2 linked regions of the Longibacter salinarum genome follow. The protein of the gene in region 1 interacts with the protein of each later gene in a pairwise test. Links are inferred from orthologs where the notes say so. Each region holds a gene or a part of one and is shown on either strand. Other genes may lie near its edges.

Region 1 (3,061 bases):
AACTGGCGCTCCGCCTCGGCACCATCGTGCTGGTTGGAGGCGGTGTGTTTGTGCTCGGCCTGATCGGCTGGCAATGGCAGGCGAATGTGCCGGTGTCGGTGGTCCAGGTGAAAGGAGCGCGCCATGTGCACCCGGACACGCTGCGTATGCTGGCGCGAGTTGATACCGGCATCGTGATGGATGACCTCGACATCGGCCTCATCGCCGATCGCGTGCAGCGCCACCCATGGGTGCAGCATGTTGACGTGCGGCAGCGCCGATCCGCTCGTACGCTGGTGCTCGGCGTGACCGAGCGAACGCCTGCAGCGCTCGTCATTCAGGACAACCGCCCTGCCTTTTACCTCGACCCCGCGGGATATGCGATGCCGCTGGTCGATAGCACGTCGTTCGACGTTCCGCTCGTTCGCGGAATGGCGGCGGACTACCATCCATTGAATAGTGTTGCCGGTGATGGGTTGGCCAATTTTCTGCAGACGCTCGATGGGCACGCAGCAGCCTCAATCATCACCGAGATCGACGTATTCGCGAACGATCGAATTCGTGTGTATACTCGACCCACGGAGAATCATCCATCTGTTGTCGCTGATCTCGGTCGCGAGCAGTTCGGTGTCCGGCTTAAGCGGCTCGTAGCGTTCCATGCCCAGGTGCTGCAGGCGGGCCCAGATCCGCCCGTCGGATACGTCGATCTTCGTTACGACAACCAGATTGTAACTCGAGAAGCCACTGCCGACCGCCGCTCCGTTGCAAGCTGATGTTTCGACATCGGCCCTGCGATGGACGTCCACATTCCCAGAACATACCGATCACGCCGTACCCCCGGTTTTGCCGGACGGTGAGGCATCGCTGACCGACGCTCGCGTCTCTACTGGCTGTGAACCTCGCAGCGGCGCCGCGTGCGCGCAGTACCCCGAATCGAGAATAGCAACCGCCATGAACGAAAACATTGTCGTAGGAGTCGATATCGGCACGACCAAAGTCTGTGCTGTGGTCGCTGCCGAGGACGAACTCGACCGCGTGAACATCCTGGGCGTCGGCGTGGCTCCGTCCGATGGGCTCAACCGCGGTGTGGTCGTCAACATCGACCGCACGGTCAATGCTGTCCGTTCCGCCATCGAAGAAGCGGAGCGTGCAGCGGGTGTGGAAGTGCGAAGCGTCATTGTCGGCATCGCCGGCGATCACGTGCAGAGCTTTCAGAGCCGGGGCGTCGTCACGATCCGGTCGGGGGAGATCACGCAGAACGATGTGCAGCGGCTGCTCGAGGATACGATGCACGTGGCCATGCCCGCCGACCGTGAGATCTTGCACGTGATCCCGCAGGAGTTCATCGTGGATGGGCAGGACGGCGTGGCCGATCCGGTGGGAATGAGCGGCGTCCGGCTCGAAGCGAACGTCCACATTATCACGGGCCTTGTGTCCGCGGCGAAAAATATCTATCGCTGCATTGAGAAGTCGGGTTTCGAAGTCGCCGACATCGTGCTGGAGCCGCTCGCCTCATCCTTTTCGTGCCTGCATGACGACGAGAAAGAAGTCGGCGTGGCGCTCATCGATATCGGCGGTGGAACGACAGACATCGCCGTGTTTGAGGACAACACCATCCGCCACACGGCTGTCATCGCGGTGGCTGGCAACAAGGTCACCGACGACATCCGCAAGGGTCTTGGTGTGATGCGCGACCAGGCCGAGCAGCTCAAGCGGCAGTTTGGCACCGCGCTCGTCGACTTTGCGGACGAGACGGAGCAGATCGAGATTCCTGGCATCGGCGGTCGCCCCGAGAAGACGATCGGGCGAGATACATTGGCCCAGGTGATTCAGCCCCGGCTCGAAGAGATTCTGGAGATCGCCGCGATCGAGATCAAGCGGTCCGGGTACGCGCGCCATCTCGGAGTTGGGTGTGTGCTCACCGGCGGCGGCGCTCTGATTCCGGGTACAGCCGACCTCGCCGCCGAAGTGCTGGGGATGGAAGCCCGTATCGGCCGCCCGATGGGACTTTCCGGGGGACTCGTCGAGGAAGTTTCCGATCCGAAATATTCCACCGGCGTGGGGCTTGTGCTTTATGGCATGCGACCGGAAGTTATCGGCGGATCCACGCTCAGCGAAGACATCGACCAGCACCGAAACGGCGAACGCGTGTCGGGTGAGACGCTGGTCAATCGTATAGCCACACGAATGAAGTCGTGGTTTGACGAGCTGTAAGTTTAATGGTACGTTGCGATTCGTCAAACTATCCTGTTTCTTTGCAAGGTAACTCTTTGCCTCATAACCTTTTAGAGGTCTGGACCCCGTCACCGCGTGCTCAGCGGCGTCGGCCCGGCCGACTCGGCAGATGATGCAGCAGGGTCGCCTCGCGACCGGCATCGGCCGTTTCCTCGCACACTACCTCACGAACCCCACGACAACCCGTCGATCCGATCCAGCATTGCTTCGGGGCTGCTCACCTCGGGTGGAGATCGGGTCGCTCAGACTTTCGAACCACACAGACTGGAGGGAACCTATGGAAAACGAATTTAGCTCGCGGTTTTCGTTTGACGATGCCGCCAATGAGGAAGCCAAAATCTGCGTCGTCGGCGTTGGCGGAGGGGGAGGCAATGCGATCAACAACATGGTTGATCAGGGTATTCACGGTAGCGTAGAGTTCGTTGCCATCAATACCGACGCGCAAGCCCTTGCGGAGAACCAAGCTCCGCAGAAGATCCAGGCCGGACGGACGCTCACGAAAGGACTCGGCGCGGGCGCTCGCCCGAGCGTCGGTGCCGAAGCCATTGAGGAGAACTCCAACGAACTGGAGCAGGCTCTCGACGGCTACGACATGGTCTTTATCACCGCCGGAATGGGTGGAGGGACGGGAACGGGCGGTGCGCCGGTCGTCGCGTCGATTGCCCGCAAGATGGGCATTCTGACCGTCGCGATTGTCACGCGTCCCTTCGACTGTGAGGGCGCACGTCGCCAGAAGACGGCTGAAGAAGGAATTGAACTGCTTCGCAAGAATGTCGATACGCTGATCGTCATTCCAAACGAGCGGCTGCTCGATATCGCCGACGAAAATACAAGCCTCATCGAGGCG
Region 2 (8,334 bases), on another replicon or contig:
GCTTTTTGGATCGGTCATGCCCAGTCAGGGACAGGCCGATGCGGCAGCCAATGATCAGTGCCAGACGGAATACGAGCGAGCTCAGGAGAGGTACCTGTCGGCAGAGTTTGAGCCAGCCATTGGCCTCCTCGAGACGTGCCTCGAAGAGACGCGCTCTAGTCTCGCCGATACCACCAAGCTGAAGATGTATCGCCTGCTCTCCTTCTCCTATCTCGGCGAAGGAAACGACGAGGGCGCGCGCACGGCCGTCGTGAATCTGTTGAACACGAAGGCCGATTACGAGCCCGACCCGACACGCGATCGGCCCGACTTCGTCCAGATGGTCCAATCCGTTCGTGAGGAACGTGAACGACTCCTTGAGCAGAACGACAATGATCGCAACTGGGTGAAGTGGGTGGCTGGCGGCGTTGGCGTCATCACTCTTGGCGTGCTGGCAGCTGTGCTCGCCGGTGGAGATGGATGACATGACCCCGTGTGTCCACTACATTGCACGCATGTAAGGTCATTCACCCGGCAATCTGACAGGATTACAAGTCGGAACTCGTGCTCCCGTTCGATCCTTTCGGTTCCACCCGAGGTCTTCAACAAATTTCGGTGTAGCGGTTGCATGAGCCGGTGCGTGCCCGGACATTGATAATAGCGTATCGAGACCGTTCGCTCATCCCCGCTGCCCGTGCCCCGTACCGGTGCCGTCGATCCTTTCCGCCTCGCCGTCTTTGCCTCCGGCGGGGGGAGCAACTTCCAATCGATGATCGACGCCGTAGAGGACGGCTCTCTCCCGGCAGAAATCGCGCTCTGTGTCAGCAATCACGATGGCGCGGGTGCGCTCGATCGGGCCAGAGAGCACGGAATCCCCACGTCCGTCATCAACCCAGACGGCCTGCAGCAACCGTCGTTTACCCGTTTGTTGCTTGACGTCCTGAGCGAGCATGACATCACGTTTGTCGCGCTCGCAGGCTATCTGCGGAAGATCCCGCCCGCTGTCGTCGAGGCCTACCACGGTCGGATGGTCAATATTCATCCCGCCCTGCTGCCCGCTTTTGGTGGCAAAGGCATGTACGGAATGAACGTTCATCGCGCCGTCGTCGAGTACGGCGTGCACTGGACCGGAGCGACCGTCCACCTGGTTGATGAGGAGTACGACCACGGGCCGATTGTCCTGCAGCAGCCGGTCCCCGTTTATCCCGACGATACACCGTCCGATGTGGCCGCGCGCGTCCTCAACGTGGAACATCAGATGTACCCGCGTGCGCTCCGGCTTTTCGCTACAGGCCGCGTCGAGATCGATGGTCGAACCGTTCGACTTCTTGATGCTTCCCCTGCACACCACGATACGCCCTGACCCGTCCCCCTCTCGTCTCCCTCGCTTCGCCCGCATCCATGATTTCCGCAAAGGATCTCCCTGCCCCTGAAGACTTCGCCCCCATCCGCCGGGCTCTCATCTCCGTCTTCGACAAAACCGGGGTCGAATCATTCGCACGCCGCCTTCACGACATGGGCGTCGATATCATTTCGACCGGCGGTACAGCCCGTGTCCTACAGGAGGCCGGAATTCCCGTGACCGAGGTTAGTGAGGTCACCGGCTCCCCGGAAGTCCTCGACGGCCGGGTGAAGTCTCTCCACCCAGCGGTGCACGCCGGAATCCTTGCACGGCGCAACGATCCGGACGACGAGGCAGACCTCTCCGACCAGAGCATCGAGCCGATCGACCTCGTCGTGTGCAATCTATATCCGTTCGGAAAAGCCGTACGTGGCGGCGCAGACGTAGCAACGGCCATGGAGAATGTCGATATCGGCGGTCCCACGATGGTCCGTGCCGCAGCGAAGAACCACGACTTCGTCGCCGTCGCAACCTCGCCCGATCAATACGAAAGCATCCTCGTCGAACTGGAGGAAAACGACGGCGCGCTGTCTCATGACGCACGGAAGATCCTCGCACGCGAGGCATTCGGGCATACGGCAGCGTACGACGCAGCTATTCATTCGTACCTGACCGACTCCGACGAGATGCCGGAAACGTCTGATGCGTCGTCCCTCCCGGACCCATACACGGACTCGCTGCCCCAAGCATCGATTCTCCGCTACGGTGAGAATCCACACCAGGAAGGTGCGATTTACGGAGACACGGAGCCTTTTGTGGAGGCGATGCACGGGAAGGCACTTTCATTCAACAACTGGATGGACCTGAGTGCCGCCTGCGCTCTCATCGACGAGTTTCGCGACGCGCCGCCGACCGTCGGCATCTTGAAGCACACCAACCCCTGCGGCGTGGCGACAGCGGACGACCTCTCGACGGCGTGGAAGCGCGCCTTTGCAACCGACCGCCAGTCACCGTTCGGGGGAATCGTCGTCGTCAACCGCGCACTCGACCGAGAAACGGCTGAGGCCATCGACGAAATCTTCACTGAGATCATTATTGCTCCATCGTTCGAGGATGATGCCTTGGCTCTTCTGAAAGAGAACGAGCGACGCCGGCTGATCAAGCACGTCGGGGCCTCGCGTAACGACAAGCGATTTAACGTGCGAAGTGTCGTGGGTGGACTCCTCGTCCAGACCAACGACGCCGTCCTCCCTCCATTCGAGCACCAGCGGCGACAATGGTCGATTGCGACCGACCGGTCGCCGACCGCTCAGGAAGCGCGCGATCTGGACTTCGCCTGGCGCGTTTGCAAGCACGTGAAGAGCAACGCCATCGTCTACGCCCGTGACGGAGCCACCCTTGGAATCGGCGCAGGGCAGATGAGCCGCATCGATGCCTCTGAACTCGCGGTCATGAAAGCCGAAAAATCGGAACTTGACTTGAGTGGTTCCGTGGTAGCTTCGGATGCCTTCTTTCCATTCGCTGACGGACTCGAGGCTGCCGCTGAAGCTGGGGCCCGGGCCGCCATCCAACCCGGTGGATCGATACGGGATGAGGAAGTCATTGAAGCCGCTAACGCGCACGACGTCGCAATGGTCTTTACCGGCCATAGACACTTCCGCCACTAAGCCAACGGGGCGCACCCCACCGGTCCGTTCGGCGTTCAAACCTGAGAATGGACGTGGGCGCACGCTGCTCTTGCTCGGACGCATCTGTACTCAACGTACGCATGCACGGATACTGTACGTCACGGTCCGGGAAGGTCTAAGCCCACCTTTCGATTGAAACAGGACATCCTATGAAGCTGTCGGAGCTTCAGAGATGCTTCCAGACGAAACGGAGGGTTTCATTCCATTCCATCAAGCCGTATCCTCTCCCCTTAAGAGCCTTTCAGCACCGCTACGGCTTGACCTCTCGCGTGGACCGCATGGCCGCACCCCGCGAGATCCAGCGCTGCGGGCCTCCACGATTCTTGTCGCACACATGACGGTACGGGCATAGATGTTTTTTAACTTTTCGCAGGACGTCGCCATTGACCTCGGTACGGCCAACACGCTCATTCACATCCGGGGCGAAGGCATCGTCCTCAATGAGCCGAGCATTGTCGCCGTTGACCATAAGACCGGCGAGGTTCGCGAGATCGGCTACGAAGCGCTCCAGATGCACGAGCGCACACATACTGAAATAGAAACCATCTGGCCTCTGAAGGACGGTGTAATCGCCGATTTTAAAGTGGCGGAGCAGATGATCGAAGGCATGCTGCGCAAGGTTCGAAAGAACTGGCTGACGCGTGTTCGCAACATGGTGGTTTGTGTGCCCAGCGGCATCACACAGGTGGAGGAACGTGCGGTTGAAGACTCCGGCGAACGTGCCGGAGCCAAGCATGTGCGCCTCGTCTCGGAGCCGATGGCGGCTGCCATCGGAATTGGCCTCGACATCGATGAGGCCGTGGGCAATATGGTTGTCGACATCGGTGGAGGCACGACGGAAATTGCCGTCATCGCCCTGTCGGGCATCGTTATCGATGAGTCGATCCGCGTCGGTGGGGTCGAACTTGACAACGCCATCGTTCAGTACTTCAAGCGGAATCACAACTTGCTCATCGGTTCGCGGACGGCGGAACGGATCAAGTGCGAGATCGGAAGTGCCATCGAGATGGATCCGGAGATGGAGATTTCTGTCAAGGGTCGCGATCTCGTAAGCGGCATTCCCAAGCTGCGCACCATCTCCTCCGTCAATGTTCGGGAGGCACTGCACGACAATCTCGATCAGATTGGCGCGGCCGTACTCCGCTGCCTGGAACGAACGCCCCCAGAACTGGGCGCGGACGTCCTCGAACGGGGTATCATGCTGACGGGAGGAGGTGCCATGCTCCACGGACTCGACGTCATGCTCCGCGAACGCGTCGAACTGCCGGTTTATATCGCAGAAGACCCGCTGACCGCCGTCGTACGGGGCACCGGCGAAGTGCTTGAGAACCTGGAGAAATACAAGCGCGTTCTAATCTAGGTGTTTTTCTCACGCGCAATGTTGCCCCGCTTCTCAGGGGCATTGCTGATGTATTTCCCCTCCTCTCGCTCCGATGAACCTCTGGGAACAGCTCCGGGACTGGCTCCTGCTGGTAGCCCTGCTGCTGGCGTCCGTCGTCGTCATGGCGACGCAAAATCGCCCGCTTGTACGCGCCGTACGTGCGGAGACGATGGAATGGACGGCAAAGATTGAGAGCAGCTTCGCCTGGGTGGGTCGGTACGTCCGAGCCGTCGAGGAAAATGATGCGCTTCGCCGCCGCAACATCGAGCTCTCGAGCGAAGTCGCCCGGTCGCGAGCCGTGCGCACGCAGAATCAAGAGTTGCGTCGCATGCTGAGCCTGCGGGATACGTCGCAGGCGGACATGATCCCGGCTCGGATCGTGACCAAGGACATTACGCGGCAACGGAACTGGATCACGCTGGACGTTGGATCCACCGATAGTGTTGCGGCCGGAATGCCCGTGATCCACGAATCGGGGGTGATTGGAAAAGTAGTCCTCGTCAGCGAGCATTTCTCCCGGGTCATGCCGTTTCTAAATACTGACTTCAGGGTGCCGGCGACCATCATACCCATCGGCGCAGAGGGTATCGTGCGGTGGGAAGGCGACCAACTCGACCGCCTTCTACTCCAGCACGTCGTGAAGACCGAGCCCGTATCGACCGGGCAACAGGTCGTAACCAGTGGACATAGTGACATCTTCCCTCCTGGCGAGCAGATCGGGGTTATCGATTCAGTAGCCGTCAGACCAGGTAGGAATGAATTTCGCATCTTCCTGCGACCGGCGGTCAAGCTATATCGCATCAATCACGCATTCGTCATCCGTTCTCTCCCGCCGAAAGAACGACAGAGCCTCGAAGCGGAGTCGATTCCGTGATCTGCTGTAATCTGAGCACACGGCACGGCATCTCACCGTGCGCTGTATGTACATTTTGAAACGCTACTCGATGCAGTCCGACTCAAACTGCGTCCACATAACATCTCCTTCTTTTCGATCTTTCAAACCGTGGAGCGCCGTATTTTTCTTTCTCTCGCATCGCCCCCATCCGTGGTCCGGGCCCTGACCGTCGTCATCCTTGGATTCGTTGCATCAAGCGTTTTGCCGGCCACCGCCCAGCCGGCTTTCGTTGAGGGAAAAGCGTCTGCTTCTATCCAGTCAGCTGTAGACGCCGCCCTCGGTGACAACTCGCTGTCGGGATCGCACTGGGGAATCACCGTCGCGGAGGCCAACAGCGGGAGCGTGCTATTCTCACGCAATGGCGCGACCAACGCGACACCCGCGTCGAACATGAAACTCTTCACGGCGGCAACCGCTCTGGATCGCCTTGGTCCCGACTTTCGATACACAACAACCGTGTATCGCGGCGGCCCCGTTGAGGATGGCGTTCTCCATGGCCCTCTGATCGTTCGCGGGTCCGGCGACCCGAGCATCGGAGACGCAAACCCAGACCCCACGCACGTTTTTCGAGCCTGGGCCGACTCCCTACGTGCGGCCGGCATCCAGCGCATCAACGGGGACATCGTCGGGGATGACGACGTGTTCGACGATGAGTCCCTCGGCAAAGGATGGAGCTGGGATGATACACCGTTTTACTACGCCGCACAGATTAGCGGACTGTCGTACCACCGGAACGTGATTGACCTGAGCGTTCGCGGTCAGAGAAAAAACATGCCGGCCACGCTGGAGTGGGCGCCGATGAATACGAACTACGTCACGATCGTCAACCAGACCGTGACGACCGAACCCGGAAGCGAGAAGGATGAAAACTACCGGCGCCTGCACGGCACGAACACCATCCACGTTGGCACGACGGTCCCGGCGGGACGACTCGAACGCGAGGAACTCACGGTCGACAATCCCACGCTGTACTTCGCCCATGTGCTTCGCGAAGTCCTGATCGATGAAGGCATCGCCGTGTCCGGCTCCCCGGTAGACGTCGATGACATGCCGTTGCCGCCAGATTACACATCTTCCTCCGTCGTGTCCGTTGCGTCGCACGCGTCCCCGCCAATGAGTGAACTGGTCGCGGTCATAAATGAGGACAGCGACAACCTCTACGCGGAGCATGTCCTTCGCACACTCGCCGTGCATGCCGCCCCCGACACGAATGGGCTCGAGCCTGGATCGGCTGAGAAGGGGGCGTTCGTCATCAAATCAGTTGCCGCAGAAGCGGGCGTGGACACGAGCCGAATCGCCGTCGCCGACGGCAGCGGTCTCTCCCGGCACAACCTCGTGAGCCCAGAGGCTACGATCACGATGTTGCACTACATGTGGAATCATCCGGATCGTGCACGGCGACGCGCATTCGTGGAGAGTCTTCCACTCGGCGGACGCGATGGAACGCTTGAATATCGATTTCGAGGAAACGCTTCAGCGGGACGTAATGTCCGCGCAAAAACAGGTACGCTGTCGAACGTAAGTGCGCTCAGTGGATACGTATCGAGCAGCGACGGGACGCCCCTTGTCTTCTCGATCTATTGCATGAACCACACGACGAAGGGCTACCGGATTCGGCGTGCTCAGGACCGCATCGTCAATGCGCTGGCTCGCCTGTAAATTGTCTGTCGCGACCTTGACGATTCCGTGACAGGCGTCGCCCACACGACGGGTCGTCTCCAGCGCACATCATCCCCGAATCGAGGTGCGTGCGTTAGGAATCGGTCTGCACCGTCTCGAAGTCAACATTTGCAATACGGGTCGACGCGACGGAACCGAATCGTCGGACTTTGAATCTCAGTTGGATCGACGTTCATCTCGACGACTGAATGTGAACCGGAAACCGCCTTTACCGTACAGGTGGCGAGTTTAGGCAGCAAGGACTGGAACGTCCTGCCCGATAATCACACGGATCGATTAAGACGTTAACTATTCCCGCTTATGGCCGATCATTCTGCGCTTCACGCAACCACCGTTCTAGGCGTTCGCCACAACGGCACGATTGCCCTTGGCTCCGATGGACAAGCCACCATGGGAGACACGGTGATGAAGCACAAAGCCGAAAAGGTTCGATCGTTGTATGACGACAAGATTCTAGCGGGATTTGCCGGATCGACAGCCGACGCGTTTACGCTGTTCGAACGGTTTGAGGAAAAGTTGCAGGAGTATGGCGGCAACCTGACTCGATCGGCCGTGGAGCTTGCGAAAGAATGGCGTACGGACCGCTACCTGAGAAAACTGGAGGCGCTCCTCGCCGTCGTCTCATCCGAACGCATGCTGTTGATCAGTGGAAGCGGCGACGTAATTGAGCCCGACGATGATATTCTCGCGATTGGCTCCGGCGGACCTTATGCACTTGCCGCTACACGCGCATTGAAGAAGCACGCAACCGACTTGACTGCACGCGAAATCATCGAACAGGGCCTTAATATCGCGGCCGACATCTGCATCTATACCAATCACAATCTCACGATAATGGAGATTGAGGAGGCTCACGAAGCGTAGAGATCCAATTTCAAATTGACCATCTCTGTGCCCGTAATCAGTGCCTGCTCAACCGTGTGAAAACGAGCATCCGCGCGTTTATCAATTGCACTACGTATCACGCATCCGGCCTCTCCCCCAATTTTTGTGGTCCGGATACGAAAGATGATCCTTACACGATAAAAGAAAAATACAATGGGACACAGACATTCGTCTCGCGGCACATCCGCAGCCGCTTCTGATCGTGCTGCTATCTTTGTTGACTACGACAACCTTTATCGCACCCTCCGCGCTCAGAGTAACCGAGGGGGCTCAGCAGCAGATTACACGTTTGAGATCTTCAATGAAGTCCGCCGCTATCTCGAGGAGGGAGACGATACACCAACCACTCTAGCGCACGCATACGCCGATTTTGTCAACCTGCCGGATGGGGGCGGCCTGGACGTTCAGGACCGTCTATATTCTGAGGGCGTCGATCCGGTTCTCACGCCAGCGCACGCTCAAGCCAATGCATCCGAACTCGCGC

The links.
Region 2: the proteins of ftsA (region 1) and CRI94_RS00280 interact in binary tests that used the Escherichia coli proteins (3 or more experiments, as listed by UniProt). The link is inferred for Longibacter salinarum from one-to-one orthologs.

Annotation. Positions count from the first base shown.
Region 1 is NZ_PDEQ01000005.1:340,109-343,169, reverse strand. The notes cover bases 72-3,061. They hold ftsA (cell division protein FtsA), read left to right. Parts: upstream 72-930; coding sequence 931-2,193; downstream 2,194-3,061. Other genes in these bases: ftsZ (cell division protein FtsZ), read left to right, coding at 2,492-3,061; CRI94_RS11475 (cell division protein FtsQ/DivIB), read left to right, coding at 72-752. Outside these bases: more of CRI94_RS11475, read left to right, coding at 1-71. UniProt on the Escherichia coli protein: Essential cell division protein that assists in the assembly of the Z ring. May serve as the principal membrane anchor for the Z ring.
Region 2 is NZ_PDEQ01000001.1:68,069-76,402, reverse strand. The notes cover bases 2,381-5,365. They hold CRI94_RS00280 (rod shape-determining protein), read left to right. Parts: upstream 2,381-3,361; coding sequence 3,362-4,369; downstream 4,370-5,365. Other genes in these bases: mreC (rod shape-determining protein MreC), read left to right, coding at 4,443-5,264; purH (bifunctional phosphoribosylaminoimidazolecarboxamide formyltransferase/IMP cyclohydrolase), read left to right, coding at 2,381-2,988. Also shown: CRI94_RS00295 (hypothetical protein), read left to right, coding at 1-463; purN (phosphoribosylglycinamide formyltransferase), read left to right, coding at 674-1,342; more of purH, read left to right, coding at 1,381-2,380; dacB (D-alanyl-D-alanine carboxypeptidase/D-alanyl-D-alanine endopeptidase), read left to right, coding at 5,394-6,944; ATP-dependent protease subunit HslV, read left to right, coding at 7,266-7,829; CRI94_RS00260 (NYN domain-containing protein), read left to right, coding at 8,004-8,334. UniProt on the Escherichia coli protein: Forms membrane-associated dynamic filaments that are essential for cell shape determination. Acts by regulating cell wall synthesis and cell elongation, and thus cell shape.